Regions from separate parts of the Nocardiopsis sp. KDC1DS13DA1 genome, predicted to be linked through region 1. Evidence: riboswitches for the same ligand, from Rfam matches in the RefSeq annotation. Region 1 holds a riboswitch; the other holds the start of a gene.
What was found. Region 1 has a riboswitch for glycine ahead of gcvP (aminomethyl-transferring glycine dehydrogenase). Riboswitches for the same ligand answer to the same signal wherever they lie in the genome.
Positions count from the first base shown of each region.

Region 2: it holds a riboswitch for glycine, as region 1 does, so the genes downstream of both, gcvT (glycine cleavage system aminomethyltransferase GcvT) here and gcvP (aminomethyl-transferring glycine dehydrogenase) in region 1, are expected to answer to the same signal.

Region 1 covers NZ_JBVMUY010000004.1:307,448-322,964, forward strand. Annotated here, with positions in the region: gene ACTVAJ_RS03230 (sugar phosphate nucleotidyltransferase) at 1-1,338, shown strand, start outside; gene ACTVAJ_RS03235 (FHA domain-containing protein) at 1,944-2,486, shown strand; gene ACTVAJ_RS03240 (bifunctional nuclease family protein) at 2,764-3,237, shown strand; gene ACTVAJ_RS03245 (MerR family transcriptional regulator) at 3,709-4,197, shown strand; gene ACTVAJ_RS03250 (hypothetical protein) at 4,277-4,642, shown strand; glycine riboswitch at 4,797-4,885, shown strand; gene gcvP (aminomethyl-transferring glycine dehydrogenase) at 4,982-7,891, shown strand; gene ACTVAJ_RS03260 (tetratricopeptide repeat protein) at 8,181-9,497, shown strand; gene ACTVAJ_RS03265 (DUF5999 family protein) at 9,538-9,741, opposite strand; gene ACTVAJ_RS03270 (threonine/serine exporter family protein) at 9,910-11,334, opposite strand; gene ACTVAJ_RS03275 (GNAT family N-acetyltransferase) at 11,580-12,527, shown strand; gene ACTVAJ_RS03280 (response regulator) at 12,573-13,247, opposite strand; gene ACTVAJ_RS03285 (RecB family exonuclease) at 13,400-14,203, opposite strand; gene ACTVAJ_RS03290 (site-2 protease family protein) at 14,373-15,437, shown strand; gene ACTVAJ_RS03295 (hypothetical protein) at 15,484-15,517, opposite strand, start outside.
Region 2 covers NZ_JBVMUY010000022.1:69,540-85,056, forward strand. Annotated here, with positions in the region: gene ACTVAJ_RS15330 (DUF4153 domain-containing protein) at 1-2,082, shown strand, start outside; gene pip (prolyl aminopeptidase) at 2,137-3,093, opposite strand; gene ACTVAJ_RS15340 (DUF4429 domain-containing protein) at 3,288-4,172, opposite strand; gene ACTVAJ_RS15345 (AMP-binding protein) at 4,325-6,043, shown strand; gene ACTVAJ_RS15350 (3-deoxy-7-phosphoheptulonate synthase) at 6,247-7,308, shown strand; gene ACTVAJ_RS15355 (metal-dependent hydrolase family protein) at 7,388-8,629, opposite strand; gene ACTVAJ_RS15360 (AbgT family transporter) at 8,689-10,290, opposite strand; gene ACTVAJ_RS15365 (metal-dependent hydrolase family protein) at 10,325-11,611, opposite strand; gene ACTVAJ_RS15370 (Lrp/AsnC family transcriptional regulator) at 11,794-12,822, shown strand; gene ACTVAJ_RS15375 (penicillin-binding transpeptidase domain-containing protein) at 12,868-13,797, opposite strand; glycine riboswitch at 13,947-14,047, shown strand; gene gcvT (glycine cleavage system aminomethyltransferase GcvT) at 14,191-15,306, shown strand; gene gcvH (glycine cleavage system protein GcvH) at 15,462-15,517, shown strand, end outside.

The DNA.
Region 1 (15,517 bases):
GTGTCCGGCCTGATCAACGTCGAGATCACCCCCGAACTGGCGGTCCGGCTGGCCAACGCCTACGCGACCACCCTGAAGAAGGGCGCGATCGTCACCACCTCCCGTGACGTCTCGCGGGCCGCGCGCACCCTCAAGCGGGCGGTGATCAGCGCGCTGACGGCGGCGGCGATCGACGTGCGCGACCTGGAGGTCGTGCCGCTTCCGGTGGCGCGCTTCCACACCTCCCAGAGCGGGGTGAGCGGCGGTATCCACCTGCGCACGAGCCCGGGGGACCCGGAGTCGGTGGACATCCTCTTCCTCGACGGGCAGGGCGCCGACCTGTCGCCCGCCTCCCAGCGCAAGCTGGACCGGGTCTTCTCCCGAGCCGAGTACCGCCGGGCCTTCCCCGGGGAGATCGGTGAGCTGTCCTTCCCCTCGCGGGGGGTGGAGAACTACTCGCACGACCTCCTGCGCGCGGTGGACACCAGCGGCGTGGCCGAGGCCGAACTCAAGGTCGTGGTCGACTGCGCGGGCGGGACGGGGTCGCTCATCCTGCCGTCCCTGCTGGGCCGGATCGGCGTGGACGTGCTCACGGTGAACAACCGGTTGGACGAGGCCTCGCCGACCGACACCCCGGCCAAGCGGATGCGCGACCTGGAGCGGTTGGGCGAGCTCGTGGCCAGCTCGGGGGCCGACTTCGGCGTCCGGTTCGACCCGGTGGCCGAGCGGCTGGCCATCGTGGACGAGAACGGCGAGCTGGTCGACGGCGACCGGGCGCTGCTGGTCGTGCTGGACCTGGTCACCGCCGAGCGCGGTGGCGGAACGGTGGCGCTGCCGGTCACGACCACCCGCGTCGCCGAGCGGGTGGCCTCCTCACACGGGGCCACGGTGCGGTGGACGGCCACGGCCACCGACGAGCTGACCAAGGCCGTCCGGGCGGGGGAGGGGGACATCGTCTTCGCCGGTGACGGCAGGGGCGGGTTCGTCATCCCCGAGTTCAGCCCCACCAGCGACGGCATCGCCGCCTTCGTGCGGCTGCTGGGCCTGGTGGCGCGCACCCGGCGCTCCGTGGGCCAGATCGACCGCGCCATTCCGCAGGCGCACCTGCTCCGCCGTTCGGTGCCCACCCCCTGGGCGGTCAAGGGCAGCGTCATGCGGGCCGTGGTGGAGGCCGCCGGGGAACGGGAGCTGGACACCACCGACGGGGTGCGGGTCCTGGAGGCCGACGGCAGTTGGGCGCTCGTCCTGCCGGACACCGCCGAGGCCGTGACCCACCTTTGGGCCGAAGGTCCCGACCCAGACACGGCGCACCACCTGCTGGACGAGTGGGCCGCCGTCGTGGAGCGGGCCGAGGGCTGACCGGCGCGCACGCGGGTGCGGGCGGGGTCGCGCCCGCACCCGCACGGCGCGTTCACCGAAGGGACACGGTCCCCACCCAGGCGCGAAACTTCCCGTTAAACTGGACATAACGGCAGGTCATCGCGGTGGTGGAAAGTTCGCGCGAATCCGTTTGGCTCAGCTGCGAACCAATCCGCCCCGCGCGGCATCAGCACCAGAGCAGGTGTCCATCTCGACGGGGGCGGGCACCGGCGGAGACGGTGCCCCGGGTGCCGGGTCCGCCGTTGCCTCCGTCGCGGGCGGGTCCGGGCGCCCACGGCAGGCCGAGGTGGAGCAAAACCCTTCCTGGACAGGGATATGGTTTAAAGTCGAGTGTTCCCTGACGCACCGCGTCACCACCGGGCGGGCGCCACAGCGACGGCGGGGCCGGGCCGGCAGTGACAAGGAGTACAGCATGGGGGATGAGACCAAGCGACCGACCGTGTGAGACGCGCCGCTGCCTGCCAGCGGGCCGTCTCAGCACGCTCCGGGCGGCGTGCGGGTGAACGACCCGTACGGTGTCCGGGACGTGTCACCGATCAGCCGAATCAAGCACCGCCCCGTGCGGTAGGAGGCCGAGCCGACCTATGTCGAGCGTTTACTGCACGCAGTGCGGTCACGCCGTTGCGGATGATGCCCGTTTCTGCTCCTACTGTGGGACCCCCGTCCGCAGGCCCCAGCAGCAGACCCCACAACCTGGTGCGGGTGGGGACTCCGCCGGCGACGTCACGTCCACCATCTCGATCTCCGGGATCCAGGCCCTCGAGGAGGAGGCGGCCGGTGACGAGTTGGCGGCCGACGACCCGGCCAACGCCGACGCCCTTCCTCCGGGGACGGCGCTGCTCGTCGTGCGGCGCGGTCCCAACGCCGGAAGCCGGTTCCTACTGGACAGCGACGTGACGACCGCGGGGCGCCACCCCAACAGCGACATCTTCCTCGACGACGTGACCGTCTCACGGCGGCACGTCGAGTTCTTCCGCCGCGGCGACGGTTTCGGGGTCCGGGACGTGGGGAGCCTGAACGGCACCTACGTGAACCGGGAGCCCGTCGACGAGGCGGCCCTGGGCGGCGGGGACGAAATCCAGATCGGCAAGTTCCGGATGGTCTTGCTGACCAAGCCGCGCCGCTGACCAGAGGCGGGGGTGGAGGCCTTCGATCCAGGGCGACGGCCTCCCCTCCCGCGCAGCGGCCGTCGAGGTGGGGGCGGAGCCGGAGGCTCCCGGCCGAGGGTGGTAGCCTCCCCACCCGCGAAGCGGGCGACGGGTGGGCGGGGCGACCAGGTTTGCGGACCCCCGCCTCCGGAGAGCTTTGTAACGAAGGGTGCCGATTTCGCCCTCGGGTCCTGATCCAACGGGGGAGCAGGGACGAGCGCCCATCCGGCATGACGACTCGTGGGACGGAGCCGCTGTGAAGCACATGGAGGTCGTCGGCGTCCGGGTTGAGATGCCCTCGAACCAACCGATTGTCCTGCTCAAGGAATCCGACGGAGACCGTTACCTCCCGATCTGGATCGGCGGGGTGGAGGCCACGGCGATCGCCCTGGCGCAGCAGGGGGTGGCGCCCGCCCGGCCGCTGACCCACGACCTGTTCCGGGACGTCCTGGAGGCGCTCGACACCGGGTTGCAGACGGTGAACATCACCGGTCTGAGCGACGGGATCTTCTACGCCGAACTGGTGTTCAGCAACGGGGTGGAGGTCAGCGCGCGGCCCTCCGACTCGATCGCGCTGGCGCTGCGGACCGGCACACCGATCTACGCCCACGAGGACGTGATCGACGAGGCCGGGATGCCGATCCCCGACGAGCAGGAGGACCAGGTCGAGGCGTTCCGGGAGTTCCTGGACAACATCTCACCCGAGGACTTCGGCCGACGCGCCGAGTAGCTCTCCCCGGGGCCCGCGCGACGGGGTCGGACCCGTCGTGTCAGGGCGCGCTCCGGGGGTGGGAGACACATCCGACGACACGGCTGTGACCTGCGGGTTTGCCGTGGTCGTCACTGATAGATTGGGTTATCGGGTCAAGGGAGGGGGACGTGGTGGTCACGGCCGGGACCTCCGGGCGGCCGCGGACCGGGTCCGGCGCGCACACGGGACACGGGCGTCGCGTGCACTTGGCGACGCGCCGCGTGCCTTCGTTGACGCTGTCGGCCGGTCGTCCTACGGTCGGTGCAGTGGAACCCGCGGCGCACCCTTTCCCTGAGTGGACATCCCCTGTCGACACCGCCGTGGGACGAGGAGCCGGAGGTCGGCGTGGCGGTAGCGGGCGGCAAGCGGGAGACCCATGACAGGCGGTCCGCGCTGCGGCTAGCGGGGCAGCAGGGCCTACTGTGCGAAGAGGACGTGGTGGCGCTGCCGATGGACGTCGGGTACAGGGGCCCAGCGGCGTGTACCGCCGCCGGGATCACCTACCGTCAGCTCGACTACTGGGCCAGAACCGGCCTGGTCGAGCCGAGCGTGCGCACCGGAGCCAACAACGCCCCTCTGTACAGTCTCCCCGACATCCTGTTGCTGAAGGTCGCCAAGCGCCTCCTGGACACGGGCATCTCCCTGCAGCAGATCCGCAACGCCGTCGACCACCTGCGTGGCAGGCCGGCCCCCGACCTGGCCAGCATCACGCTGATGAGCGACGGCGTCAGTGTCTACGAGTGCACCTCGCCCGACGAGGTCGTCGACCTCATGCAGCGCGGCCAGGGCATGTTCGGCCTGGCCCTGGGCAACGTGTGGCGCGAACTGGAGGAGGCGCTGGGCGTGGTCCCGGCCGAGGAGCGCGCCGACCTGCCCGCCGCGCCGTCCCAGCCGGTGGACGAGCTGGCGCGCCGGCGCCGGGAGCGCCGCACGGGCTGACCGCGGACCCGCCGCGGAACCGGACCCGCCACGCGCACGTCCGATCCCACGAGGGTGTGCGCAGACCGCGGGAGGACGCATGGTGCGGTACGGACCGGGGGACGGCGAGCGCGAGCTGGGACGGTGGGTCGTGGGGGTGCCCTGGGGAGCGCGGGACCTCTCTTGCTACGGCGGTACCCTCGTGCTGACCGACCGGCGACTGCTGTTCACGCCGATCGTGCCGTTCCTGTTCCGCCGGGTCGGGCACTCCGCCGGACTCGGAGAGGTGGCGGCGGCGCACGCGGTGGGAACACAGCGGATCCGGTTGACCGGGCCGACGGGCGGCCACCGGGACTACCTGGTCGCCGCGTCCCGGTTCGCCACGGTGTGGGACCCCGCCAACACGGCGGTCCGCGACCACGCGGTGGAGACCATCCGCCGGGCGATCGGGAACACCGGCGGCTGAGGGGTCTGCGGACCAGGAGCCGGTGCGGGGCCGCCGGACACGCGAGACCCTGGCTCGGTTCCCCGTGCGGCTATCGAGTACCGTTTGGTCACAGCAGGGATGAAAACCGACATTCATCCTGTCCCTACATTCACACACAGCGTCAACAGGCCGTCAATACCACGCGGGAGAGACCCCGGCAGGGGCGCCGACGGGGCAATACTCCCCAGTAACCTCTCAGGCACCACGGACCGCGTGGAGGAGGCCGCTCTGAAGCCTGGGCCGTACCATGCCCGGTGACAGAGGGGGAGACCGTGAGGAAAGCGCCGACCCGCTCGGCCCTGTCACCAGGAGGTCTCCGTGCCTGACCAGTCCACGCCAGACCCGACGCCGCACACGGCCGGCGCCCCCGCCCGGGTCTTCGCCGACCGCCACATCGGGCCCACCCCCGCCGAGACCGCGGAGATGCTCAAGACCGTCGGCTACGGCTCCACCGCCGAACTCATGGCCGCCGCCGTTCCCGAGTCCATCCTCACCGGTCCGGGCCGCGACGCGCCGCTCGACCTGCCCGAGGCGCTCGGTGAGGCCGAGGCCCTCGCCGAACTGCGCGGCCTGGCCGACCGCAACCAGGTGCGCACCTCGCTGATCGGCCTGGGGTACTACGACACCCTCACCCCGCCCGTCATCCTGCGCAACATCATGGAGAACCCGGCCTGGTACACGGCCTACACGCCCTACCAGCCCGAGATCTCCCAGGGCCGCCTGGAGGCCCTGCTCAACTTCCAGACCATGGTCTGCGACCTGACCGGCCTGCCCGTCTCCGGCGCCTCCCTGCTGGACGAGGCCACGGCCGCCGCCGAGGCCATGACGCTGGCCCGCCGCGCCTCCAGGAGCAAGGCGGACGTCTTCGTCGTCGACTCCGACGTCTTCCCCCAGACCCTGGACGTGCTGCGCACCCGCGCCGAGCCCCTGGGCATCGAGGTCGTCGTCGCGGACCTGTCCCGGGGCCTGCCCGACGGTGACGCCTTCGGTGTCCTGGTGCAGTACCCGGCCGCCAGCGGTGTCGTGCGCGACCCGGGCGAGATCGTCGCCGCCGCCCACGAGCGGGGCGCGCTCGCCGTCGTGGCCGCCGACATCCTCGCGCTCACCCTGCTGCGCAGCCCCGGTGACCTGGGCGCCGACATCGCGGTGGGCTCCACCCAGCGCTTCGGCGTCCCGCTCGGCTTCGGCGGCCCGCACGCCGGGTACATGGCGGTCGCCGAGAAGCTGCGCCGCCAGCTGCCCGGCCGTCTGGTCGGCGTCTCGGTGGACCAGGCGGGCCGCCCCGCCTACCGCCTCGCCCTCCAGACCCGGGAGCAGCACATCCGGCGGGAGAAGGCCACGAGCAACATCTGCACCGCCCAGGTGCTGCTCGCCGTCATGGCCGGGATGTACGCCGTCTACCACGGGCCCGACGGCCTGCGCGCCATCGCCCGCCAGGTGCACACCCGCGCCGCCGCGCTCGCCGACGGCCTGGCCGAGCGCGGCTTCGAGGTCGTGCACGGCGCCTTCTTCGACACCCTGCGCGTGCGCGTGCCCAGCTCCGCCGCCGTCGTCGAGCGCGCCCTGGAGGCCGGGTACAACCTCCTGGCCGTCGACCAGGCCACGGTCGGTGTCAGCGTGGACGAGACCACCACCCCCGCCGACCTGGAACGCGTCCTGGCGGCCTTCGGCGAGTTCGAGCGCGGCTCCTCCCGCGCCGGGCTGACCGTGGACGAGAGCGCCGACCGGGTGCCCTTTGACCTGCGCCGCGGGGTGGACTACCTCACCCACCAGGTGTTCAACACCCACCGCAGCGAGACCTCCCTGCTGCGCTACATGCGCCGCCTGTCCGACCGCGACCTGGCCCTGGACCGCACGATGATCCCGCTGGGCTCGTGCACCATGAAGCTCAACGCCACCGCCGAGATGGAGGCCGTCACCTGGCCCGAGTTCGCGCGGCTGCACCCCTTCGCGCCGCTGGACCAGGCGCAGGGCAGCGTGGCGCTGGTGCGCGACCTGGAGGCCTGGCTGGCCGAGGTCACCGGCTACGACGCGGTCTCCCTCCAGCCCAACGCCGGGTCCCAGGGCGAGCTCGCCGGTCTGCTGGCGATCCGCGGCTACCACCGCTCCCGGGGCGAGGCCCACCGCGACGTGTGCCTCATCCCCAGCTCCGCGCACGGCACCAACGCCGCCAGCGCCGTCATGGCCGGGATGCGCGTGGCCGTGGTGGCCTGCGACTCCAACGGCAACGTCGACCTGGCGGACCTGCGGGCCAAGACCGAGAAGCACGCCGGGGACCTGGCGGCCATCATGGTCACCTACCCCTCCACCCACGGCGTGTACGAGGACACCATCACCGAGGTGTGCCGCCTGGTCCACGAGGCGGGCGGCCAGGTGTACGTGGACGGCGCCAACCTCAACGCGCTGCTGGGCTGGGCCAAGCCCGGTGAGTTCGGGGCCGACGTCAGCCACCTGAACCTGCACAAGACCTTCTGTATCCCGCACGGCGGCGGCGGTCCCGGCGTTGGACCGGTGGCGGTGCGCTCCCACCTGGCCGGGTTCCTGCCCAACCACCCGGGGCAGCCCGAGGCGGGCCCGCACACGGGGGTCGGCCCCGTCTCGGCCGCGCCGTTCGGGTCGGCGGGCATCCTGCCGATCTCCTGGGCCTACATCCGGATGATGGGGGAGGACGGACTGCGCGCGGCCACCGAGACCGCCGTGCTGTCGGCGAACTACCTGGCCAAGCGCCTGGAGTCGCACTACCCCGTGCTCTACACCGGTGCCGGGGGCCTGGTGGCGCACGAGTGCGTCATCGACATCCGCCCGCTCCAGAAGGCCAGCGGCATCAGCAACGAGGACGTCGCCAAGCGGCTCATGGACTACGGCTTCCACGCGCCGACGATGTCGTTCCCGGTGGCGGGCACCCTGATGGTGGAGCCCACCGAGAGCGAGAACCTCGCCGAGCTGGAGCGGTTCGTCGAGGCGATGATCGCCATCCGCGGGGAGATCGACCGCGTGGCCGCGGGGGAGTGGGACGCCGAGGACAACCCGCTGCGGGGCGCCCCGCACACCGCCGAGGCGCTGACCGCCGACACCTGGGAGCACGGCTACGGCCGGGCGGAGGCGGCCTACCCGCTGCCGTCGCTGCGCCAGGACAAGTACTGGCCGCCGGTCGGCCGGATCGACCAGGCCTACGGTGACCGCAACCTGGTCTGCTCCTGCCCGCCGCCGGAGGCCTTCGAGCTCTGACGGTCGACCGCCTCCGTGGGAGGGGATCCGCCGGGGTCCCCTCCCACCGGTGTGTCCGGACACCGGAGCGCCGACCCGGAACCGGTGCCCTCTTTCGGACATGTCAGAAATCTACGACGTAAAGGTGATGCTCGGTCGCGCCGCGGGGGAGGGGGAGAGTCCCGCGGCACCCACCGCTCCGGCCTCCGCCTCCGCCCGGGCCGCCCCCCGCGCGCGTTACAGTGGCGGCGACACCGATGGTGCCCACCCCACCGAGCGACCACCGACGCCCCTGGAAAGCGGACCGCGCATGACCACCACGTCCGGCTCCCCCTCACGCTCCGGTTCCGAGGACTCCTCCGCCCGTCGCCCGCCGTCACCTCCAACGGACGGTCCCCGGCGGCACGCGCCCCTCCCGGTCGACCCGGCCGACTCCCCGGAGGCGGACACCCCCTCCTCGGACGACCCCGCGGTCCTGTGCGACCAGGCCCGGGACCTCGCCTCCAACGGGCACCTCAAGCAGGCCGCCGGGCTCTACCGGCGGGTCGTGGCCGCCAACCCGCCACCCGCCGTGCAGGCCCGCGCCCTCCTCGGCCTGGCGGTGGTCGAGGACCAGCGGGGCGACCTGCCCGCCGCCCGCGACGCCGCCCGCCGTGCCCTGGCCACGGGCGACGCCCGCCACGCTCCGCGCGCCGCCTACCACCTGGCCCTGTCACTGGAGCAGGAGGGCGCCCGGGAGGAGGCCGCACGCGTCTGGCGCCGTCTGCTGGATCTGGGCGGACCCGCCTACACCGCCGTCGCCCACCACGGCCTGGCCCGTGACGCCGAGGAACGGGGTGAGACCGACCGGGCGGAGGTGCACTGGGAGGCTGCGCTCGACCTGCCGGCCGACCAGGGGTCGATGAGTGCCCTGCACGCGGACACCGTCGTCGAGGCCGCGCGGGACCTGGCCGGACGGTTGCTGGAGCGGGGGCGGCCCGAGGCCGCCGGGGCCGCCGTGGAGCGGGGACTGGCGGTCGCCGACATCCCGGAGCTGCGGCTGCTGCGCGCCGCCGCCCACCTGGAGCACGCCATCGCCGACCTGGACGCGGTGGCCGCCCCGGAACCGGGCACCGACGGGACCGGGCGGCCGGAGCCCGCGGCCTCCGGCGCCGCCGTGGAGCTCCTGGCCGGGCTGCTCGCCCTGCGCGGGGAGCCGGACGGGGCCGAGCGCGTCTGGCGCTCGGGCCTGGCCGACCGCGACCCCGAGGCGGCCGAGGAGGTGCGCCGCCGGATGCGGCGGGGGTTCGCGCCCGCCCCCGAGGAGGACGCGAACAAGGCCGCGGGGTTCCCGTGGTGGGAGCCCTACCTGGAGGAGGCCGCGGTCACCTCCAGCACCCCGGTCCTGGCCGGGGAACTGTTCGCGGTCGTGACCCGGATGCACGCGTTGCTCGCCGTCCCGCTGGTGGAGGGCGAGGCGCGCCCCTCCGCGTTGCGCTCCGCCATGGAACAGGCTCTGCGTACGCCGAGTGACACGGTGTGGGGTGCCGACGCGCACGCCGACTTCCGGCGGCGACTGCACGAGGCGATGGGGGAGGACCCGCTGCCCGAGGGGTGGCCGGAGCACGGGACGCGCGACGGTTCCTGAGCGGGCCCGCGGGAGGCCCCGGGGACGGGAGGTACCGGGGTCAGGCCGCCACGTGGACGACGTCCGGCCGGTGCGGGGCGACGATCTGGCCCCCGGGCAGCAGTTCCCCGGTGTCCTCGAAGAGGACGACACCGTTGCACAGCAGGCTCCATCCCTGCTCGGGGTGGCTGGCGATCACCCGGGCGGCCTCGCGGTCGGTGTCCGCGTAGGACGGACAGGCGGGTTCGTGGCTGCACGTGAACATGGAAGGCCTTTCGGTCCAGAACGCTCGGCGTTGAGCTGACGCCAAGGGTAGTGGCTGACATCACATGTTGCTGCGGTTTGAGGCGAAACCTTCTCGACCTCGTGCTCTGACTGTGAGATACCCGCTGGTCGCGTGGAGGTTCTGGCCGACTGCGGACAGATTCGGTGCTCAGTACCCTCCGCGTGTCCTGCGGGCCGCGGGACGGCCGCGCATGCCCGCTCCGGCCAGGCCGCCGTGCTGGAAGGCCCGGACGAGCTCGCCGCCGAGGTTGACCCCGGCGCCCAGGGCGAGGCCGACCATGACCGCCTCGACGATGCTGAGCAGGCCCGAGACCACCGTTCCCTGGGTGATCTGGATCAGCCCCCGGTACAGGATGCTGCCGGGCAGCAGGGGGGCGATGGCGGGAATGAGGTAGGGCAGGACCGGTCTGCGGGTGCGCCGTGCGAGCCAGTGGCCCAGGACGCCCACGGCGACCGCGCCCGCGACGGTGCCCACGACGGGGGGGACCTCCAGGGTGGCGCGCAGGCCGGCGTAGATCACCCAGATCAGTACGCCCAGGAGGCCGATGGCGGGGAGCAGCCGGGGAGGGACCGCCAGGGAGATCGCGAAGGCCATCGCGATGCCCGCGGCGCCCAGGAGCACCGGTACCTCCAGGGAGGTGCCCGCCGACGGCAGCGAGTCCAGGTTGATGTTCACGCCCAGGCGGATGGCGGTGTAGGCGACCGCGGCCACGCCCGACACGATCGCGCCCAGGATGAAGAAGGTCTCCAGGAGCCGGGCGGCCGCGGACACGTAGAAGCCGCTGATGCCGTCCTGGAGGCTGGACACCAGGGGGCGTCCCGGCAGCAGGGCCATGATGTTTCCGGTGATGATCGCGCTGGCCCGGAGCCCCAGGTCCAGTTCGGAGCTGATCCACAGCAGTGCGAGGCCGATGGTGGCGGCCACCACGGCGGCGGCCGCCATCTGGTAGAACTCCGCGACACCGCGCCGGGCCAGGAAGACCGCGGTGCGGTCGCCCAGGACGGTGGCGAGGAAGGCCGCGGCCGCCACGATGAGGCCGCCGCCCATCATCACACTGGCGCTGGAGGCGATGAGGCCGAAGCCGACCGCGATCATCCAGTTGGGGTAGGGCATGCGGGCGCGGCGGATCCGGTCGAGGCGGGTGGCGGCCTCCTCCAGGTCCAGCAGGCCGAGCGCGGCCTCCTGCACGAGCGTGTGCAGTTCACCGACGCGGAAGTAGTCGAGGGTGCGGCGGCGGACGACGCGTTCGCCGGTGACCGGGGGCTGGTCGCCTCCGGGGTGGGTGGAGAGGGTGATGGTGGTGAAGGTGACCGACACCTCCGCGCGCGGCAGGTCGAAGGCGACGGAGAGGCTGAGCATGGCCTCGCTGACGGCCTCGGTGCCCTCACCGCTGGCGAGCATGAGCTCCCCGACGCGCAGCACGGTGTCGATGGCCCGTGCGTCGGGGAGTTGCGCCTCCTCGTCCAGACCGTCGGGGGCGAGTTCGTGCTCGTGGGCCGCCCGCCAGTCGCGCATCCTGCTCAGCAGGCGGTCCTCACTGGGTGCCACGGTGCGCTCTCGCTTGCTGGGCATGTCAGTCCTCCCCTCGCGTTCCGCCTGGTCACGTCGTGGCCGGCGCGTCGTTCCAACGCACAGGAGACGTCGCCGGACGGTCCGGGGTTCGCCTGTCCGGGAGGTTCGCGCCGGTGAGGTCGGTCACCGGATCATCCTTCCAGGGTGCGGGGGCGGCCGACAGCGACGCGCCGTGCCCGGTGCCGCCCGGCGCGGCCCGGAAAACGGGTCGACGGCTCGACGCCGCCCTGACAGTATGGCGCCCCATGGCGAACTCGGAGCTGGTGACCGCCGCGGACGTGCGGCTCATGCAGGGGCTGGCGCAGCGCGTCACCGCCGCCCGACCGGACCTGGTGAACGGCGACGCGACGTTCGGTGAGCTGGCCTGGACCTGGGGCAGGGGGCAGGCCGACCAGGGCGCCGCCTGGCGGCGCCGGCTGTGGTTCTCCGGCGGGGACCTGGTGGCGTGGGGCTGGGCCCGGCTTCCGCGCCGGGTGCGGCGCGGCGACGGGTCGGTGAAGCTCGTCACCGACGCCGATCTGGTGCACCAGGTCCACCCCGACCACGCCGGGCTGGTCGACGAGGTGATCGACTGGTACGACGGTACGGCGGCGGGCGCCGTGCGGACGGCGGTCCCGAGCGCCGCCGACGGGTTCGCCCTGGAGCGGTGGGCGGCGCACGGTTACGTGACCGACCCGGCCTCGCTCGGCGACACCGGGTACTGGATCCAACTCAACGAGCGGGACCTCACCGACGTGGAGCGGCCGGTACTGCCGGACGGGTTCCGGTTCCGTACCGCCGACGAGGCCGGGCCGGAGGCCGCGGTCCGGGCCCATCGGGACGCCTGGGCCCCCACGGTGTACACGGCCGGGGACTACCAGGGCGTCCGGCGGGCGGCGGGGTACCGCGGCGACCTGCACATCCTGGTGGAGGCGCGGGACGGGACGATGGCGTCCTCGACCATCATGTGGCTCGACGAGGCGAACCGGACCGTCGAGTTCGAGCCGGTCGGGACGCATCCGGACCACCGGCGCCGGGGGGTGGCACGGGCGATGCTCCTGCACGGGATGCGTCTGGCGCGGGCGGCCGGGGCCGTCCACGCGACGGTCGCCTGCCTGGGGGCGCCGGGGCATCCCGCGGCGCGCGGGCTGTACCGCGGCGTCGGGTTCCGGGAGCTGTCGCGGGACGCGCCGCTGATCAGTACCGGGGGCTGAGGCGCGGCGGGGGCCCGGCCCTCCTGCGCGCCCGGAGAACACCGCCTACTCCCCGGGGCGGACCAGTCCGGTCTCGTAGGCGTGGACGACCGCCTGGACGCGGTCGCGCAGTCCCAGCTTGGCGAGCAGGCTGCGTACGTGCGACTTCACGGTGGTCTCGCCCAGGACCAGGTGGGCGGCGATCTCGGCGTTGGACCAGCCGCGGGCGACCAGGCGCAGGACCTCGCGTTCGCGTGCGGTGAGGGGGTCGTCGTGCGCTGGGGCGGTGCCGGGTGCGGCGGGGAGGTGGGGTGCCCAACGGCGCAGGAGCCGTTCGAGCACGGCGGGGGTGACGACGGCCCCGCCGTCGGCGACGACGTCGACGGCGGCGAGGAGTTCGGCGGGCGGGGTGTCCTTGAGCAGGAATCCGGCGGCGCCCGCGCGCAGGACGCCCACGGCGTACTCGTCGAGGTCGAACGTGGTCAGGGCCAGCACGCGTACGCGGTGTCCGCGCTGCTCGGCCCAGGAGGTGATCCGGCCGGTGGCCTCGATGCCGTCCATGCCGGGCATGCGCACGTCCATGAGGACGATGTCGGGGAGGAGGCGGCGGGCGGCGTCGAGGGCCTCGCGGCCGTCGGAGGCCTCACCCACGACGGAGAGGTGGTCGGCGGACTCCAGGATCATCCGGAATCCGGCGCGCACGAGCGGTTGGTCGTCGACGAGCAGCACTGAGACGGGCACGGGCTCGATTGTGCCGTAGGCGGGGTGCCGCGGGGTCCGGGCCGCGCGGGTACCGGTGCGGAGGCGTCCGCGGCGTGTGCCCGTCCCGCCGGGGAGCGGCTGCTCGGGCGGCGGGCGGGCCGGGGTGCGGCGGAGGCCCGGGAGGACTCCGCTCAGCGCGTGGGCAGGGGTGGCGGGGTGCCGCCGAACTCGGGGCAGATCGCCTGGTGTTCGCACCAGCCGCAGAGTTTGCTGCGCTTGGGCTGCCACACGCCGGTGCGTCCGGCCTCCTCGATCCGCTCCCAGATCTGGCCGATCTCCGCCTCGGCGGCGCGGAGTTCGTCCTCGGTGGGGTCGTACCAGCGGACGGCGCCGTCGCCGCCGAGGTAGACGAGTTGGAGGCGGGCGGGGACGACGCCGAGGTCGCGCCAGATCATGACGGCGTAGAAGAAGATCTGGAACCGGGCCTTGTCCTCGAAGCGGGGGTGGGGCGACTTGCCGGTCTTGTAGTCGACGATCCTGATCTGCCCGTCGGGGGCGACGTCGAGGCGGTCGACGTAGCCGCGCAGGCGCAGACCGGTGGGCAGGGCGACGTCCAGGCGCATCTCGCGGTCGCGGGGTTCGAGGGCGGTGGGGTTCTCCAGGTCGAAGTAGCGGGTGACGAGTGCGCGGGCGGACTCCAGCCACGTGTCGCGTGCGGTGTCGTCGGCGAAGAGGTCGTCGACCTCGGGCCGTGTGGCGCGCAGCTGTTCCCACTGGGGGTCGACGAGGCTGACGGCGGTGCGGGGGGTGCGGGTCTCGGCGGGGAGTTCGTAGAGGCGTTCCAGGCAGGCGTGGACCAGGGTGCCGCGCAGGGCGGCGGAGCTGGGGGGTTCGGGGAGTCTGTCGATCGTGCGGAACCGGAACAGCAGCGGGCACTGGAGGAAGTCGGCGGCCCGTGAGGGGGAGAGGGCGGACGGGAGCGGCACGGTGGTCATGGTTCGAGACTACGAGAGAGGGGGAGCGCGCGGGGGCGGTCGGACGTCCGGTTCGTGCGGCACGGCCTAGTCTGGGGTCGTGACCAATGGCAACGACGATTCCAGGCCCGCTGCCGGCGGGCGTTCCGGGAAGCCGGGGCTCCTGCTGGGCCGTCCCTTCGGCGTCCCGGTGTACGTGACCTCCTCGTGGGTGATCGTGGCGGTGCTGATCACGCTGGTCTACGGCGGGATCGTGCAGAACCGGCTGGCGTTGGGGCCGACGGCGTACCTGCTGGCGTTCGTGTTCGCGATCCTGCTGTACGCGTCGGTGCTGGTGCACGAGTTGGCGCATTCGGTGGTGGCCCGGGGGTTCGGGCTACCCGTGCGGCGCATCGTGCTGTACGTGTTGGGCGGGGTCTCGGAGATCGAGCGTGAGGCGCCCACGCCGGGGCGGGAGTTCTGGATCGCGTTCGCGGGGCCCCTGCTGTCGCTGGTGCTGGCGGCGGGGGCGTACGTGTTGGCGTCGGTGGCCGATCCGTTCAGTGTGACGGGGGAGCTGCTGTTCCAGTTGTGGGTGGCGAACCTGCTGGTGGGGGTGTTCAACCTGTTGCCGGGGCTGCCGTTGGACGGTGGGCGGCTGCTGCGTGCGGGCGTGTGGAAGGTGACGGGGCGGGCGTTCACGGGCAGTGTGGTGGCGGCGTGGGGCGGCCGGGTGCTGGCCCTGGTGGTCGTGGCCCTGCCGTTCCTGTTCGCGTGGTCGGCCGGGGGCCCGCCCAGCCCGTGGGCGATCGTGTGGGGCCTGGTACTGGGCGGTTTCATGTGGATGGGCTCGACGGAGGCGCTGTCGGGTGCCCGGATGCGTGAACGGGTGCCGGGGTTGCGGGCGCGGACGTTGGCGCGGCCGGCGGTGACGGTGCTGGCGGACACGCCGTTGGCGGAGGCCGAGCGTCGGGCGGGGGAGTCGGGCGCTGAGGCGATCGTGGTGGTGGACGCCGGGGGTGTTCCGGTGTCGATCGTGCATCCGGCCGCGGCCGAGGCGATCGGGCAGGGCCGCCGGGCGTGGGTTCCGGTGTCGAGTGTGTCGCGGGCGGTGACCCGGCATGCGGTGGTGCCGGTGGGACTGGAGGGTGAGGAGCTGCTCGGCGTCCTGACGGGTCATCCGCTGCCCGAGTACCTGGTGGTGGGTGAGGACGGGGGCGTGTTCGGGGTGTTGCGGGCCGTGGACGTCAACGCGGCGATGACGGGTGAGGGCTGAGGGGCGGGTACGTTCCCCGTCCGGGGAGGTCCGGGGCGGACACCGCCTAGCGGTGGGCGCCCCGGGGCCACAGGACGAAG
Region 2 (15,517 bases), on a different contig from region 1:
TACGCCCCGCTCGCCCACCCGCCCCACCTCAGGCCCAGACCCCCGATGCCCCGGGCACCGGGCTGGTTCCCCGTCGCGGTACTGGCGGTCGGCGCCGTCGCCGCTCTGCTCGCCACGCTGAACCGACCGGGGATCGGACTGGTCGTCACCGGTGCGGCGGCGGTGCTGACGGCACTCGCCGCCCTCATGGCGCGGCCCGCCGTCGCGGAAGACGGCTCCGAGGAGTCCGCTGGTCCTCCGGAGCACACGGGAGTCGGGGGGGCGGATTCAACGGCCGAGGCCGAAGAACACGAAGCGGCCGCCGATGCCGGGGAGACCGCCGAAGCCGCGACGGCGCGGGAGTCTCCCGCATCAGACGCGGCCACCCCCGAAGCCCCCGGGGACGCTGATGGCGGTGAGGACACCGAGGCCCGGAAGGCGGCGCATCCCGAGGACTCCCAGACGACCTGCGAGACCGTCGCTCCCCAGCAGGGCGACGGAACGGACACGCCCCGGGAAGCCTCCGAATCCGGCGCAGCCGCCGAGAACGCACGGGCGCACCCTCCGCACCACCCCCAGGGACCCGGCGGTGCCCCCTGGCCGCCCGGTCCCGGTGACGGCCCCCACCGTTCCGGGGCGTACGGCACCGGGTGGGGACACCACCCCTGGCCGCAGTACCCGCAGCGGCACCCCCACTGGACCGGGCCCGCTTCCGGGGCCCCCGCACCGGCCCTCCAGCCCGTGGTTCCCGCACCCGAACCGGAACCCGAACGCTACAGCCGGGCCTGGTCGGCGGTCTTCGGCGTGCTCGCCACCGCGCTGCTGGCCACCGCCGCCGTCCGTGACGCGGGCTGGGTCCTCGTGTGGACCCTGACCGGTGCCTTCCTCCTGGCCTCGCTGGCCTTCGCCGTCCGCAACCCGGCCTTCCGACGCGGACCCGCCGGTGTGCTCTCCGGAAGCCTGGCGCTCCTGCGGCACCTTCCGGCGAGCCCACGCCTGCTGTTCGACTCCCTGCGCTCCGGCCGGGCCCGGGGGCTCGTCGGCCCCGCCGTGCTCACCGCGGTCGTCACCGTCCTGCTGCTGGTCGTCTTCGGTGTGCTCTTCGCCTTCGCGGACCCCGTGTTCGCCAGCTACCTGACCCGGCCGTTCCAGAACCTGGACATCGCAACGGTGATCCTCCGCCTGCTCGGCGCCGCCCTGGCCGTCCTGTTCACGGCCTCGGCCGTCCTGGCCGCCCGGCGGCGCCCCGAGCCCGGCTACCGACACCACGGACCGGTCCCGACCGCCTCCTCCGGACCGAACTGGCCGACGTGGGTCTGGAGCATCCCGCTCGGCTCCCTCATCGCGCTGTTCACGGCGTTCGTCGCGGTGCAGGGCGCGGTGATGTTCGGCGGCGACGACTACGTCCAGTCGGTCACCGGACTCATCTACGCCGAGTACGCCCGGCAGGGCTTCTTCCAGCTCGTCCTGGTCAGCTTCCTGGTCCTGGGCGTCATCGCGCTGGCCACGGCGCTGGTCCCGGCCCGGGGGAGGGCCGTGCGAACCACGCGCAACGTCCTGCTCGGTCTGCTGTGCCTGCTCACCCTCGTCATCCTCGCCTCGGCGATGATGCGTCTCCAGCTCTACATCGACGTCTTCGGGCTGACGCGCATGCGGGCCAGCGCCGAGGCGTGGATCCTGTGGAGCGGCGCGGTGTTCGTCCTGGTCGCGGTGGCGGGTCTGGTCAACACGCTCGGCAGGTCCACCGCCTGGTTCCCGCGTGCCGCGGTCGCCCTCTCCGCGGTGGCACTGGTCGTGTTCGCCTACGGGAACCCGGACCTGCGCATCGCCGAGAGCCACCAGGACCTCGACCTGGCCACGGTCGACACCTGGTATCTGAGAAGCCTGTCCGCCGACGCGGTCCCCGGGCTCATGGCGTTGGAGGGCGACGACCGGGACTGCGCGGTCCTGGAACTCAGGGAACGTCTGGAGGACCCCGACCGCGAGGGCTTGGCCTCGTGGAACCTGTCCCGGGAGCGGGGGCGGCAGCGGTTGGCCGAGCTGGGCGCGGTCGGCTCCGCCGACCAGCTCGAAGCGGCCTGCTTCGACCGCTACCTGGACTGACACGGCCGCGGTGCCGGGTTCCGGGCGACGCACGCCCGGAACCCGGACCGGCCGCTAGCCGGCGAAGCGGTCCGTGGCCTCGATGAGCCGGTCGAGGATCCCGGGCTCGTTGTAGGCGTGCCCGGCGTCGTCGACGATGTGGAACTCCGCCTCCGGCCAGGCCCTGTGCAGGTCGTAGGCGGTGTGGACGGGAGTGCAGACGTCGTAGCGCCCCTGGACGATCACCCCGGGGATGTGCCGGATCTTCTCCGCGCCGTCGATGAGCTGGTTCGGGGTCAGGAAACCACGGTTGGTGAAGAAGTGGTTCTCGATCCGCGCGAACGCCAGCGCGTAGTCCTCGTCGGAGTGCTGGGTCCGGATCTCCTCGTTGGGCAACAGGGTGACCGTGGACCCCTCCCAGACGCTCCACGCGCGGGCGGCCGCGAGGCGCACGTCGCGCTCGGGGGCGTTGAGGCGCCGAGCGTAGGCGGCGATGAGGTCCTCGCGCTCCTCCTCGGGGATCGGCGCGAGGTAGGACTCCCACAGGTCCGGGAAGAGCATGGACGCGCCCTGCTGGTAGAACCAGCGCAGCTCCTCGTCGCGCAGGGTGAAGATCCCCCGCAGGACCAGCTCGCTGACCCGTTCGGGGTGGGTCTGCGCGTAGGCCAGCGCCAGGCAGCTGCCCCAGGACCCGCCGAACACCTGCCACGTCGGCACGCCGATCATCTCGCGCAGGCGCTCGATGTCCTCCACCAGCGTCCACGTGGTGTTCGTGGACAGGTCGGAGTCCATCCGGCTGGCGTGCGGGGTGGACCGGCCGCAGTTGCGCTGGTCGAAGAGCAGGACACGGTACCGCTCCGGGTCGAACAACCGCCGGTGGGCCGGGTTGCAGCCCCCTCCGGGGCCGCCGTGCAGGAACACCACGGGCTTGCCCGCGGGGTTTCCGCACAACTCCCAGTAGACCTGGTGGCCGTCACCGACGTCGAGCATTCCGGAGTCGTACGGGTCGATGGGCGGGTACAGGGTGCGCAAGGCTTGTGACCTTTCCTGGTGCGAGACGCCGGACGGTCGTCCGGAGGCTGGGGCAAACGTGCGGGGGCGTGCCGGGTCCCGTGGGACGCGGGCAGGCCGCCGGCGGGGAACGGGCGGCGGGCACCGCCGGGGACGAGGAGGCCCGCCCTCCGGCCCCCGAGCTTCGCGCGGGCCGGTGAGCTGCTGGACCAGGGTCAAAGACGCCCGAGGAGCTCGGCCTTCTTGGCACTGAACTCCTCGTCGGTGAGCAGCCCCTCGGTGTGGAGCCGCCCCAGCTCACGGATGGTGGAGAGGATCGTCTCCGCACCCTGCTCGGGCGAGGGGGCGGGAACGGCGCCGGGCAGCGCCGCCGCCTCCGGTGCCGGGGCGAGGTGGGCGTTGATGGTCGCCGCCATGAGGAGGGTCTCGTCGCTGCCCTTGGCTCCGTGGGAGGCCAGGGTGCACAGGTCGTGCTCGCTGTCGGTGGTCTCCGAGGCGGTCACGCCGCGCATGTCGATGCGCAGCAGACCCTCGGTCAGGTCGACCGGCGGAAGCCAGCGGGCCTCGGCGATCTCGGCGAGCCGGAACTCGCGCGCCTTCTCCTTCTCCTTCGCCGAACCGGCCAACAGGCCGTCCCACTGGAACCGGACACGGGTGCCGTCGAAGGTGGCCGTCCCCTCCGCCGTACGGGCCTGGAAGGGCGGGCGGGCGACCAGTCCCCGGGCCACCTCGCGCGGGTCGGGGGACCCGTCCGCGGCCGCACGGGCCAGCGCGGCCGTGGACATGAGCTTGTCGGCGACGTACTCGGCGAGGAGCTCCCCGTCGTGCGGGCCGGTGAGCAGCAGGGGGGTCGTCCCGTCCCGGCCGGACACGCCGAGGTTCGCGTACGGGTCGGCGCCGTCGACCAACCACAGCCGCAGCCGCCACCCGTGCTTGCGGTCACCGCGGTCGAACTCGACCTCGCGTACCGCCGCCAGCGGAACCACGCACTCACCCAGGTGCCTGAGCAGAGTGGGAACCCTGCGCCCCGACGCGAACCTGAGCCGAACCGTCTCCTCGTCGAGTCGCCAGGTTCCGTGGTGTCCGCGCAGTTCCTCCATGCGGCCCATAGTACGGGTCCACGGCCCGCAGGCGTCGCCCGCGCCCTTACCGGGTAGAACCTGCTGGGCACAGCGTTCCCAGCGCCCCACGCGGGCCGAGCACCCGGACGGGCGGGCCCCGTCCACCGTTCCCGAACCGGAGGTCGCCGACGATGTCGAAAGAGAGGGCCGCCGCGGGCGCGGCGGAGTTCCGGGCCGCCCGTGACCTGCTGCTCCGGCACCGCGAGGACCAGCCCAGAGCGCACCGGGAGTTCAGCTGGCCCCGGCCCGACCGGTTCAACTGGGCCCTGGACTACTTCGACGCACTGGCCGAGACCATCCCCGACCGGACCGCCCTGTGGATCGTCGAGGAGGACGGGACGGAGGCCAGGTACACCTACCGGCACCTGTCCGAGCGCTCCAACCAGGTGGCCAACTGGCTGATCGGCCAGGGCGTGCGCACAGGTGACCGGATCATGCTCATGCTCGGCAACCAGGTCGAACTGTGGGAGACCACGCTCGCGGCGATCAAACTCGGCGCCGTCGTCTGTCCGACCGCGCCCATGCTCACCGAGAGCGACCTGGTCGACCGGCTGGACCGGGGCGACGTCGCGCACGTGGTGTGCTCCCCCGCCGACACCGAGAAGTTCGCGCACCTGCGCGGCCACTGGACGCGCGTCTGCGTCGGGTACATGGACGGCTGGCTCAGCTACCCCGACTCGGAGCACGCCGCCCTGGACTTCACCCCGCCGCACCCGACCGGCAGCGACGACCCCCTTCTGCTGTACTTCACCTCCGGCACGACCTCCCGGCCCAAACTGGTCTCCCACTCCCAGAGCTCCTACCCGGTCGGGCACCTGTCGACGATGTACTGGCTCGGCGTCCAGCCCGCCGACATCCACCTGAACATCTCCTCCCCCGGGTGGGGCAAGCACGCCTACAGCAGCGTGTTCGCCCCCTGGAACGCCGAGGCGACCGTCCTGGTGGTGAACCAGGAGCGCTTCGACGCCGAACGGCTGCTGGGCGAGGTCGTCCGCTGCGGCGTGACCACCATGTGCGCACCGCCCACGGTGTGGCGCATGCTCATCCAGACCGACCTGGCCTCGTGGAAGGTGGGGCTGCGCGAGGCGCTCGCCGCGGGCGAGCCGCTCAACCCGGAGGTGGTCGACAGGGTGCGCGACGCCTGGGGGATCACCGTCCGCGACGGGTTCGGGCAGACGGAGACGACCATGCTCGTCGGCAACGCCCCCGGGCAGAGCGTCGTTCCGGGGTCGATGGGCCGCCCGCTGCCGGGCTACGACATCGCGCTCACCGACCCCACCACCGACGAACCGGCCGACACCGGGGAGATCTGCGTCGACCTGTCCGGGGACCCGGTGGGGGTGATGACGGGGTACGCCGACGGTCCCGACACGACCCGCGACGTGACCCGGCGCGGCCTGTACCACACCGGCGACCTCGCCGCCCGGGACGCGCGCGGCTACATTACCTATATCGGCCGGATCGACGATGTGTTCAAGGCATCGGATTACCGCATCTCACCATTTGAACTCGAAAGCGTGCTCGTCGAACACGAATTCGTCGCCGAAGCGGCGGTCGTCCCCTCGCCCGACCCGCTGCGCCTGTCGGTCGCCAAGGCCTACATCGCCCTGGCCGAGGGCGTGCCCCCGGACGCGGACACCGCCCGCGCCATCCTGATCTACGCCCGCGAACGCCTCTCCCCCTACAAGAGGGTGCGCCGCCTGGAGTTCACCGATCTCCCCAAGACCGTCTCGGGTAAGATCCGACGTGTACAACTGCGGCGGGCCGAGGCCGAGCGCGGCACGGCCACCGACGGCCAGCGCAACCCGCGCGAGTTCTGGGAAGAGGACCTTCCGGGGCTGAAGGACTGATCTCTGACCCCTCGGAACGGAATGACTCCGGGAATTGTCGTCCCACATGATGAGACGAATCTTTTCCACGCACCGTTGGTGTGGTGTTTCCCATTCCCCACATCGGCACCGACACCGCGCACGACCGCGTCCGGCCGCCCCAGACCGCGCTACTGTCAGTCGCGGCGACAGCCAGCACCGAGCCAGGGACCGAGGGGAACACGATGCCGAGCACCAACGACACACGGGTGGCGAGTTACCAGCCGCTCATCGCCCCCGGGGACCTGCTCAGGGAACTGCCGCTGGGCCACGAGCGCAACTCCCTGGTCGAGGAGGCGCGCGCCGAGGTCAAGCGGGTACTCGACGGGGAGGACGACCGCCTCCTGGTGGTCGTGGGACCCTGCTCGGTCCACGACCCCGAGTCGGCGATGGACTACGCCCGGCGCCTGGTCGGCCTCGTGCCCTCCCTGCGCGACGACCTGTGCATCGTCATGCGCGTGTACTTCGAGAAGCCGCGCACCACGGTGGGGTGGAAGGGCCTGATCAACGACCCCCACCTGAACGACACCTACGACGTCCACCACGGCCTGCGCACCGCACGCCAGCTCCTGCTGGACATCAACTCGCTGGGGCTGCCCGCGGGCACCGAGTTCCTCGACCCGATCACCCCCCAGTACATCGCCGACGCCGTGACCTGGGGCGCGATCGGCGCCCGCACGACCGAGAGCCAGGTGCACCGCCAGCTGAGCAGCGGGCTGAGCACCCCGGTCGGCTTCAAGAACGGCACCGACGGCGACGTCCAGGTCGCCGTCGACGCCGTCGGCGCGGCCGCCGCCTCGCACACGTTCTTCGGCGTCGACCCGACCGGCGCCGGGTCGGTCGTGGTCACCAACGGCAACCCCGACTGCCACGTCATCCTGCGCGGCGGGCGCAGCGGCCCCAACTTCGAGGCCGAACCGGTCGGGGCCGCGCTCGACGTCATCGGCCGGGCCGACCTGCCGCGCCGGCTGATGATCGACGCCAGCCACGCCAACAGCGGCAAGGACCACGCCCGCCAGCCCGGTGTCTCCTCCGCCATCGCCGAACAGGTCGCCGGGGGGCAGACCGGCATCGTCGGCGTCATGCTGGAGAGCTTCATCGTGGAGGGCGCCCAGAAGCTGGGGGACCCGGCCGCGCTGACCTACGGCCAGTCCATCACCGACAAGTGCATGGGGTGGGAGACCACCGAGCACGTGCTGTCCGAGCTGGCCGAGGCCGTGCGCCAGCGCCGCAAGAACACCGTCTGAACCGCGCACGGCGAGAGAACACGACGCGGGGCCCGGCGTGCCGGGCCCCGCGTCGTACCGTGGCGGGCCGGGCCGTGGATCAGGGACGGATGTCCTTGACCGTCTCCCCGCCCTGCACGACCAGGACCACGCGGTCCGGGTCGCCCAGGAGTGCGACGTCGGCCAGCGGGTCGCCGTCGCACACCACCAGGTCGGCGGTCTTGCCCGCCTCGACCGTGCCCAGGGTGTCGCCCGCCCCGAGCAGGTCCGCCGCGTCCCGCGTCCCGGCGAGGATCGCCTGCATGGGGGTCAACCCCACCGCAACCAGGTGCCGCAGCTCGGCCAGGTTGGCGCCGTGCGGGGAGATGCCCGCGTCGGTGCCCAGTGCCACCCGGACCCCGCGGCGCAGCGCCTCCGACACCCGCTCGAAGGCGCGGTCGGCCAGCGCCCGCTTGGTCTCCACGGCCTTGCGAGACATCAGGTGGACGCGGTCCTCGAAGTCGAAGGTGGCCAGGGTGGGAACGAGGAAGGTGCCGCGGTCGAGCATGAGGTCGATGCCCTCGTCGTCGACCAGGTAGCCGTGCTCGACGCTGGTGGCCCCGCCCCGCACCGCGTTGCGGATCCCGGCCGCGCCCTGGGCGTGCGCCGCGACGGGACGGCCGCCGTGCCGCGCGGTCTCCTCCGCGACCGCGGCGATCTCCTCGACGGTCAGCCCCTCGTCCTCAGGGGTGTCCGACGGGCTGGAGACACCGCCGGTGGCACACACCTTGATGACGTCGGCGCCGTCGCGCATGAGCCGGCGCGCCGCCACGCGCGCCTCCTGCGGGGAGTCGGCGATCTCCGCGACCGAGTGCCCACCGCACTCGTGCGGGTTGACCCCGGACGGCAGGGTGAAGTCGGCGTGTCCGCCGGTGTGGCTCATCAGCCGCAGCGCCACCCGCATGCGCGGGCCGCGCACCAGGCCGCGCTCCTGGGCCTGGCGGAACCCGGCGTCGGCCCCGCCGAGGTCGCGCACCGTGGTGACCCCGGCGTCCAGGGTGCGGCGCATCCGGTCGGCGGTCTCGAACGCGTGGAGGCTGCGGGTGCGGTCCAGGGCGTTGTTGAGCAGTTCCCTGCTGTCCTCCATACCCAGGTGGACGTGGGTGTCGATGAACCCGGGCAGCAGGGTCCGCCCGCCCAGCGGCACGGTCCGGTCCCCGGGCGCGGTCTCGGGCGCCCCCGCCGCCGGTCCGGCGTAGGTGACGACACCGTCCTGGACGGCGACGGCGGCGTCGGCGACCGGGGCCGCGCCGGTGCCGTCGACGAGGGTCAGGTCTCGGTACAGGGTCCGGCCGCCGGTCATGGCGTGCCTCCTTGTCTGGGATGTCGTGGAAACGGGTGCCCGGGGAGGGGCCGTGGATGTCAGATACGGGCGTCCATACCCGGCCCGACGGGGATCCCGGCAAAGTAGAAGAACGCCAGGACGATGGTCCACAGGACCAGGAACACCAGGGAGAACGGCAGCGCCCTGGCGATGACCGTGCCGACCCCGGCCCTCGGCTCGTAGGCGCGCAGGAACCCGAGGATGATCACGACGTAGGGGCTGAGCGGCGAGAGCACGTTGGAGGTGGAGTCGCCGATCCGGAAGGCCGCCTGGACGAAACCCGGCTCGTACCCCAGCAGCGCGAACATCGGCACGAACACGGCCGCGAACAGCGCCCACTGGGCCGATCCGGAGATGACGAACAGGTTGACCAGGAAGGCGAGCAGGATGAAGCACACGATGGCGCCGAAACCGGTGAACCCGGTGGCCTCCAGCGCCTCCGCGCCCTTGATCGCGATCCACGTCGACAGCCCGGTCCAGTTGAACAACTGGAGGAACTGGGCCATCACGAAGGCGAGCACGATGAAGTTGGACATCTCCCTGATCGTGTGGCCCATCATCCTGGCGGCGTCGGCGCCGGAGGTGATGGTGCGGGTGACCAGGCCGTAGACCACGCCGGGGACCGCCAGGGCCAGGAAGACGAGGAACACGACCGACCCGAGCAGCGGAGAGCTCGGCAGGAAGCCGCCCTCCTCGTTGCGCATCGGCGCGCCCGCGGGGAGGGTGACCAGCAGGACACCGGCGAGGACGAGCAGCAGGGAGACCCCGGCCCAGCGCATGCCCAGGCGCTCGGCGCTGGTCAGCTCCGGGTCCATACTCAGGTCGGGACGGTCCTGGGCGTTGGCGCCCTCAGTCTGGACCTGCTCACGGCTGACCTTGGCCCGGACCAGGGACGGCTCCAGGACACGGTCGATGACGAACCCGCCCGCGACGCTGAGCAGGATCGCGATGGTGAAGGTCAGGAAGTGGTTGGAGACCGGGGTGACCTCGGTACCGATGTCCACCGCCTCGGCCGCGGTGGAGGTGATTCCGGACAGCAGGGCGTCGGTGCTGGTGATGAACGGGCTGCAGCTGAAGGCCGCGGTGGCGACGGCGAAGCCGCCCAGCAGGCCGGCGACCGGGTGCCGCCCGGCCGCCTTGAAGACGAGCGCGGCCAACGGGGGGACCGCCACCATCGCCGCGTCGCTCATGATGCTGCCCGCGACCGCGACAAGCGCGACGACGTAGGGCAGCAGCCACGCCGGGGCGCCGCCGAACGCCTTGCGCACCAGCGCGTTGAGCAGCCCGGTCCGCTGGGCGAGGCCGACGCCGAGCAGGACGGTCAGCACCACGCCCAGCGGCGGGAACCCGACGAAGTTCGCGACCAGGTTGGTGCTCAGCCAGGTCAGCCCCTCGGAGCTGAGGAAGCCGCGGATCTCCTGGGGCCCCTCGTCCCCGCCCGGCACCTCGTAGGTGGCTCCGGCGGCGGCCATGATCGACGACACGACGGCGACGATCGCGAACAGCAGGAGGAACAGGACGAACGGGTCGGGGATGCGGTTGCCGACGCGCTCGACACCGTCCAGCACGCGGGCGAGGCGGCCGGGCCGGGGAGCGGTCTCCTCGGCGCTGGTGTCCGGTCGTGGGCTCGGAGCGCTCATGGGTTCACCTACCTGGGAACGGGAAACGGGGGGATCAGGCCGAGACCCCGGAGGGGGATCGGCGGGTGGTGGCGTCCTTGTGGACGACACCGTCCTTGACGACCGCGGTGACGTTGTCCGGGTCGCCCAGAACCGTGATGTCGGCGGTGGGGTCGCCCGTGCAGACCACGACGTCGGCACGCTTGCCGACCTCCAGGGTGCCGATCTCGTCGGCCAGGCCCAGGAGGTCGGCCGCCTCGCTGGTACCGGCGCGCAGGGCGCGTTCGGGCGTCATCCCGTGCTCGACGAGCAGGGCGAGTTCGCGCAGGTTGCGACCGTGCGGGCAGATACCGGAGTCCGTACCGAGGGCGACCCTGACCCCGGCTCGGACGGCGGCGGAGATGTTCTCGCCGAGGTGCTCCTGGAGCCTGAGCTTCTTGGCGACCGCGTAGGCGGCCGAGCGGGTGGGGTCGGGCGGCGTGGTCGCCGTCGACAGGGTGGGGACCAGGAACGCGCCGCGCTCGCCCATCATGTCGATGCCCTCGGCGTCGATCTCGTAGCCGTGCTCGACGCTGGTGACCCCCGCGGTGAGGGCGTTGCGGATGCCGCGGGCGCTCTGGGCGTGGGCGGCGACGGGGACGTCGTGGGCGGCCGCCTCGCGTACGACCGCGGCCATCTCCTCGACGTTGAGGCCGTCGTGCCAGGGCGTGTCGGAGGGGCTCCACACACCTCCGCTGGCCATGACCTTGATGACCCGGGCCCCCTTGCGCATGACCTCCCGGGTGTTGCGCAGCGCCTCGGCGGTCCCGTCCGTGAGCACGGAGACGCCGCCGTCGGGGCCCATGACCGCGCCGTAGTCGAAACCGCAGCAGGTGCGGAAGTCGCCGTGGCCGCCGGTGGGGCCCAGGGCGCGGTAGGCGGTGATGATCCGGGGGCCGGGAACGATCCCGTCCTCGACCGCCCTGACCACCGCCAGGTCGAGCCCTGCCAGGTCGCGGACGGTGGTGACCCCGGCGTCGAGGGTGGCGCGCAGCCGCGGGATCGCGGTGTAGTAACCGTAGTGCGGCGGCTGGTCGACCAGATGGGCGGGGTTCATGCCGTCCCCGGACATGGTCAGGTGCGTGTGGGCGTCGACGAACCCCGGCAGGATCGTGCCGCCCCGAGCGTCGACCTCCCGGTGGGGCCCGCCCACCCGGGGAGCCTGCTCCCGCGGCCCCATCCAGTCGATCCGACCGTCCCGTGCCACGACCGCCCAGCCCCGGCGCGGTCCGGCTCCGGTCCCGTCCACCACCGTCCCGTTACGGACGACGACGATCCTCTCCCCCGAGGGCACCGGTGCCACTGTCGACCCCTTCTCCACGACCCGGCTTCCCGGGCCTTCCGCTATCCGAAATCAGAGCCCCCCAGGCGAGTAACAAAGCTGAAACACGCTGTTCAGGTGGCTTTCCTGGCTCTGCGGCAACCTATGTCGACCTCTGCTTAGAATCCTGGAAACACAGGAAAAGAGTTTGAGAGCGGATCACTATGCAGGAATCAACCGTTCTGAACGAGTTCGACCTGTCCCTGGTCAACGCGCTCCAGTTGGCGCCGCGCGCCTCGTGGAGCGAACTCGCGCCGATCCTGGACGTGGACCCCACGACGCTCGCCCGGCGGTGGCGGCGGTTGGAGGAGCAGGGCCTGGCACGGATCACGGCGTTTCCCCGACGGCAGTCACTGGCCGAGCGGAGCATGGCGTACGTGGAGCTGACCTGCCGCAACGGCACCGTCGAGGACGTCGCCGCCGCGCTGGCCGAGAACCCCGACACCCTGAGCATCCAGTTCACGGCCGGATCCCACCAGCTCCTGCTCACGGTCGCGCCGGGAGAGGGGCTGGCCCACTACCTCCTGCGCTGGATCGGCGGCTTCCCCGACGTCGTCTCCTACCGCGTGCACATGGTGACCGGCGTGCACACGGAGGCGCACCGCTGGCAGGTCGGCGCCCTGTCCGCCGTCCAGCGCCGCCGACTGCGGGAACTGGCGCAGGCCAACGGGCGGTCCGAGCCGCTGAGCGGACGGGTCACCGCGCTCGACCAGCGGATCGTGGACCTGCTGTGCGTCGACGGCCGCCTGGGCTACCACCCCATCGCCGAGCGGCTGGGGATCGCGCCGACCACCGCGGCGCGGCGGCTCAACCGGCTGCTGCGCGAGGGCGTCCTCGGCCTGCGGTGCGACATCGCCCGCGCGGAGATGGGCTGGCCCACCGCGGCGGTGCTGTGGGGGTCGGTGGACGACCGGGTCCTGGAGTCCGCGCGGGACCTGGGCGAGCGCGTCCCCGAACTGCGTCTGTGCAGCACGATCGCGGGCCCGGAGAACACGCACTTCATCGTCTGGCTGCGTTCGGCCCCGGACCTGACCCGGGTGGAGCGTCGCCTGTCGGAGGAGCTGCCGGGGCTGCGCATCGCCGACCGCCGGATGGTCCTGCACACCTTCAAGTTCATGGGAAACCTGATGGACGCGTCCCAGCACTACTCCCGGACGGTCCCGGTACGGCTGCACCGGGAGGTCCCCGTCTGACCGGTACCGGGCGGCCGCCGCGCTCGGCCACCGGGGACGGCAACCTCAGACGGCGGACTCCGGTGGGAGCACGCCGAGCTCGACCAGAAGCTCCCGCCCGAGCCGCTCGCGCAGCTCCAACTGCGACTCGTCCTCGATCTCCATCCGCAGGGCGAAGGTGTGCACGTCCTGCCCGTGCTCGACCCAGCCGACCCACCAGCCCGGAGAGGGGTCCACGGTCCCACCCCACCCGGTCTTGGCGAACAGTGTGTGGCCGCCGAACTCGTCGACCATCGCGATCTCGCGCACGGCGCGCTGGTGCCGCCCCTCCACCGGCAGCTCCGCGTGGGCCAGACTCGCCAGGAACACGGTCTGCTCCATGGGCGTGACCTCCAGGGGCCCGTCCAGCCAGAACCGGTCCACCTCGGTCTCGCCGCCGGTCGCACGGTTGCCGTAGTCGAACCGGTCCACCCAGGCCGCCATCCGGTCAGGACCGACCCGGCGCGCGATCTCCTGGTCGACGGGCGCGTCGGACGCGGACAGGGCGTCGCGCATGCTCATGTCCCGCTCCCGCCCGGGGGCCGACCGCGGTTCGCCGCCGCGGGGCACGACCTCGTCGACGTCGGAGACCGCACCCGTCTGCAACGCGATCACCGAGCTGACCAGACTGAACGTGGACGCGGGCACGCTACGGCGGTGGGCCTCCCGCGGATCGACGACGGTCGCCGACCGCCCACCGGTGTCGTAGAGGACGAAGGTGCCCTCCACCCCCGCGTCGTCGAAGACCCACTCCAGGTCCTCACGCTCCGCCGAGGGCACGTCGCCGCCCGCCCGGTCGACGGCCCGCGCGTCACCGCGGACGTGCCCGGAGGTCTCCGGGACCGCGGCGGAACACGCGGTCCCCAGCAGAACGGTCACCGCGCCCGCCGCGACCGTCAGCGCCGACCGGCCCACCGGAACCGCCGTCCGTCTCCCCCGCCCGGTACCGGTTCCCACCCGTTCCTCCCCACGTGCCGGTTGCCTCTTCCACCGAACCCAAGCTAACGGCCGTGCCCCCGCCGTAGGGCGGTTTCGGCCGCGCGCCGTGTAAGACATCGGCCACCCTTGGGCGGCGCGAGCAGCCACTGCTAGGCTGATCGTGTTGCTGACCCCGTACGGGAGAGCGCCCGCGTAGCCAATGTGGGCCGCCGAAGGAGCAATCCCTCCCCGATGAAACCTCTCAGGCACACTGGACCGTACGGGCGAGACCACTCTGGAAAGCAGGGACACGCGTCCCTCGCCGAAGGTGCAAGCCACGCCGAGCGCGTGGTGAAGCTCTCAGGCACCGATGACAGAGGGGGAGGATGGCAACGCCACGCACGACAGACGCCCATCCTCTCGGGAGTGCCCATGTCAGAGCCCGCGTCCGCGCCACGCGCGACAGCGCTGCGCGAGATCCACGAACGGTCCGGCGCGACCCTGGTCGACTTCGCCGGATGGCTCATGCCCCTGCGCTACACCAGCGAGACCGCCGAGCACAAGGCGGTCCGTGAGGCCGCCGGGCTCTTCGACCTCTCCCACATGGGTGAGATCCACCTGTCGGGGCCGCAGGCCGCCGAGGCCCTCGACCACGCCCTGGTCGGCCACCTGTCCAAGGTGAGGGTCGGCCGCGCCCGCTACACCATGATCACCGCCACCGACGGCGGAGTCCTGGACGACCTCATCGTCTACCGCCTCGGCGAGGAGGAGTACCTCGTCGTGGCCAACGCGGCCAACGTCCCCGTGGTCGCCGACGCCCTCGCCGAGCGGGCCAAGGGCTTCGACGTCGAGGTCACCGACCGGTCCGCGGAGTACGCGCTGATCGCCGTCCAGGGCCCGCGCGCGGTGGACATCCTGGCCCCGCTCACCGACGCCGAACTCGGCGGGATCCGCTACTACGCGGGCTACGAGCACACCGTGGCCGGAGTGCCCGTGCTGCTCGCCCGCACCGGCTACACCGGTGAGGACGGGTTCGAGATCTTCGTCCGCCCCGCCGACCGCGCACCGCACGTGTGGGAGGCCCTCATGACGGCGGGCGCCGAGCACGGCCTGGTCCCCGCCGGACTCTCCGCGCGCGACACCCTGCGCATGGAGGCCGGGATGCCGCTGTACGGGCAGGAGCTCACCTCCGGCCTCACCCCCTTCGACGCCGGACTGGGCCGCGTCGTCAAGTTCGACAAGCCGGGTGACTTCGTCGGCCGGGCCGCCCTGGAGGAGGCCGCGCGCACCGCCCGCGAACGCCGCCTCATCGGCCTGGTCTCCCGCGGCCGCCGCCCGCTGCGCAAGGGCCAGGACGTCCTGCGCGACGGCGCCGTCGTCGGAACCACCACCAGCGGCGCGCCCTCGCCCACCCTGGGCCGCCCCATCGCCATGGCCTACGTGGACGGCGACCTCGACATCACGACCGGCGCGTTCACCGTGGACGTGCGCGGACGCGGCGAGGACGTCGACGTGGTCGAACTGCCGTTCTACAAGCGGCAGTCGTAACAGCCCGGGCCCCGTACCCCTGGGGCCCACCCACCCCACACGGCGGGATCCCCGACCGGGGACCGGCACGTACGGGGTGTGACCAGGCGTAGGCCGGGCCGGGGCGCCGCACGGGCGCACGGCAGGATGAAGGTATATCTCCAAGGAGAGTCGAAGTGAGCGTTCCCACGGAGCTGGGTTACACCGACAAACACGAGTGGGTCCGGATCGA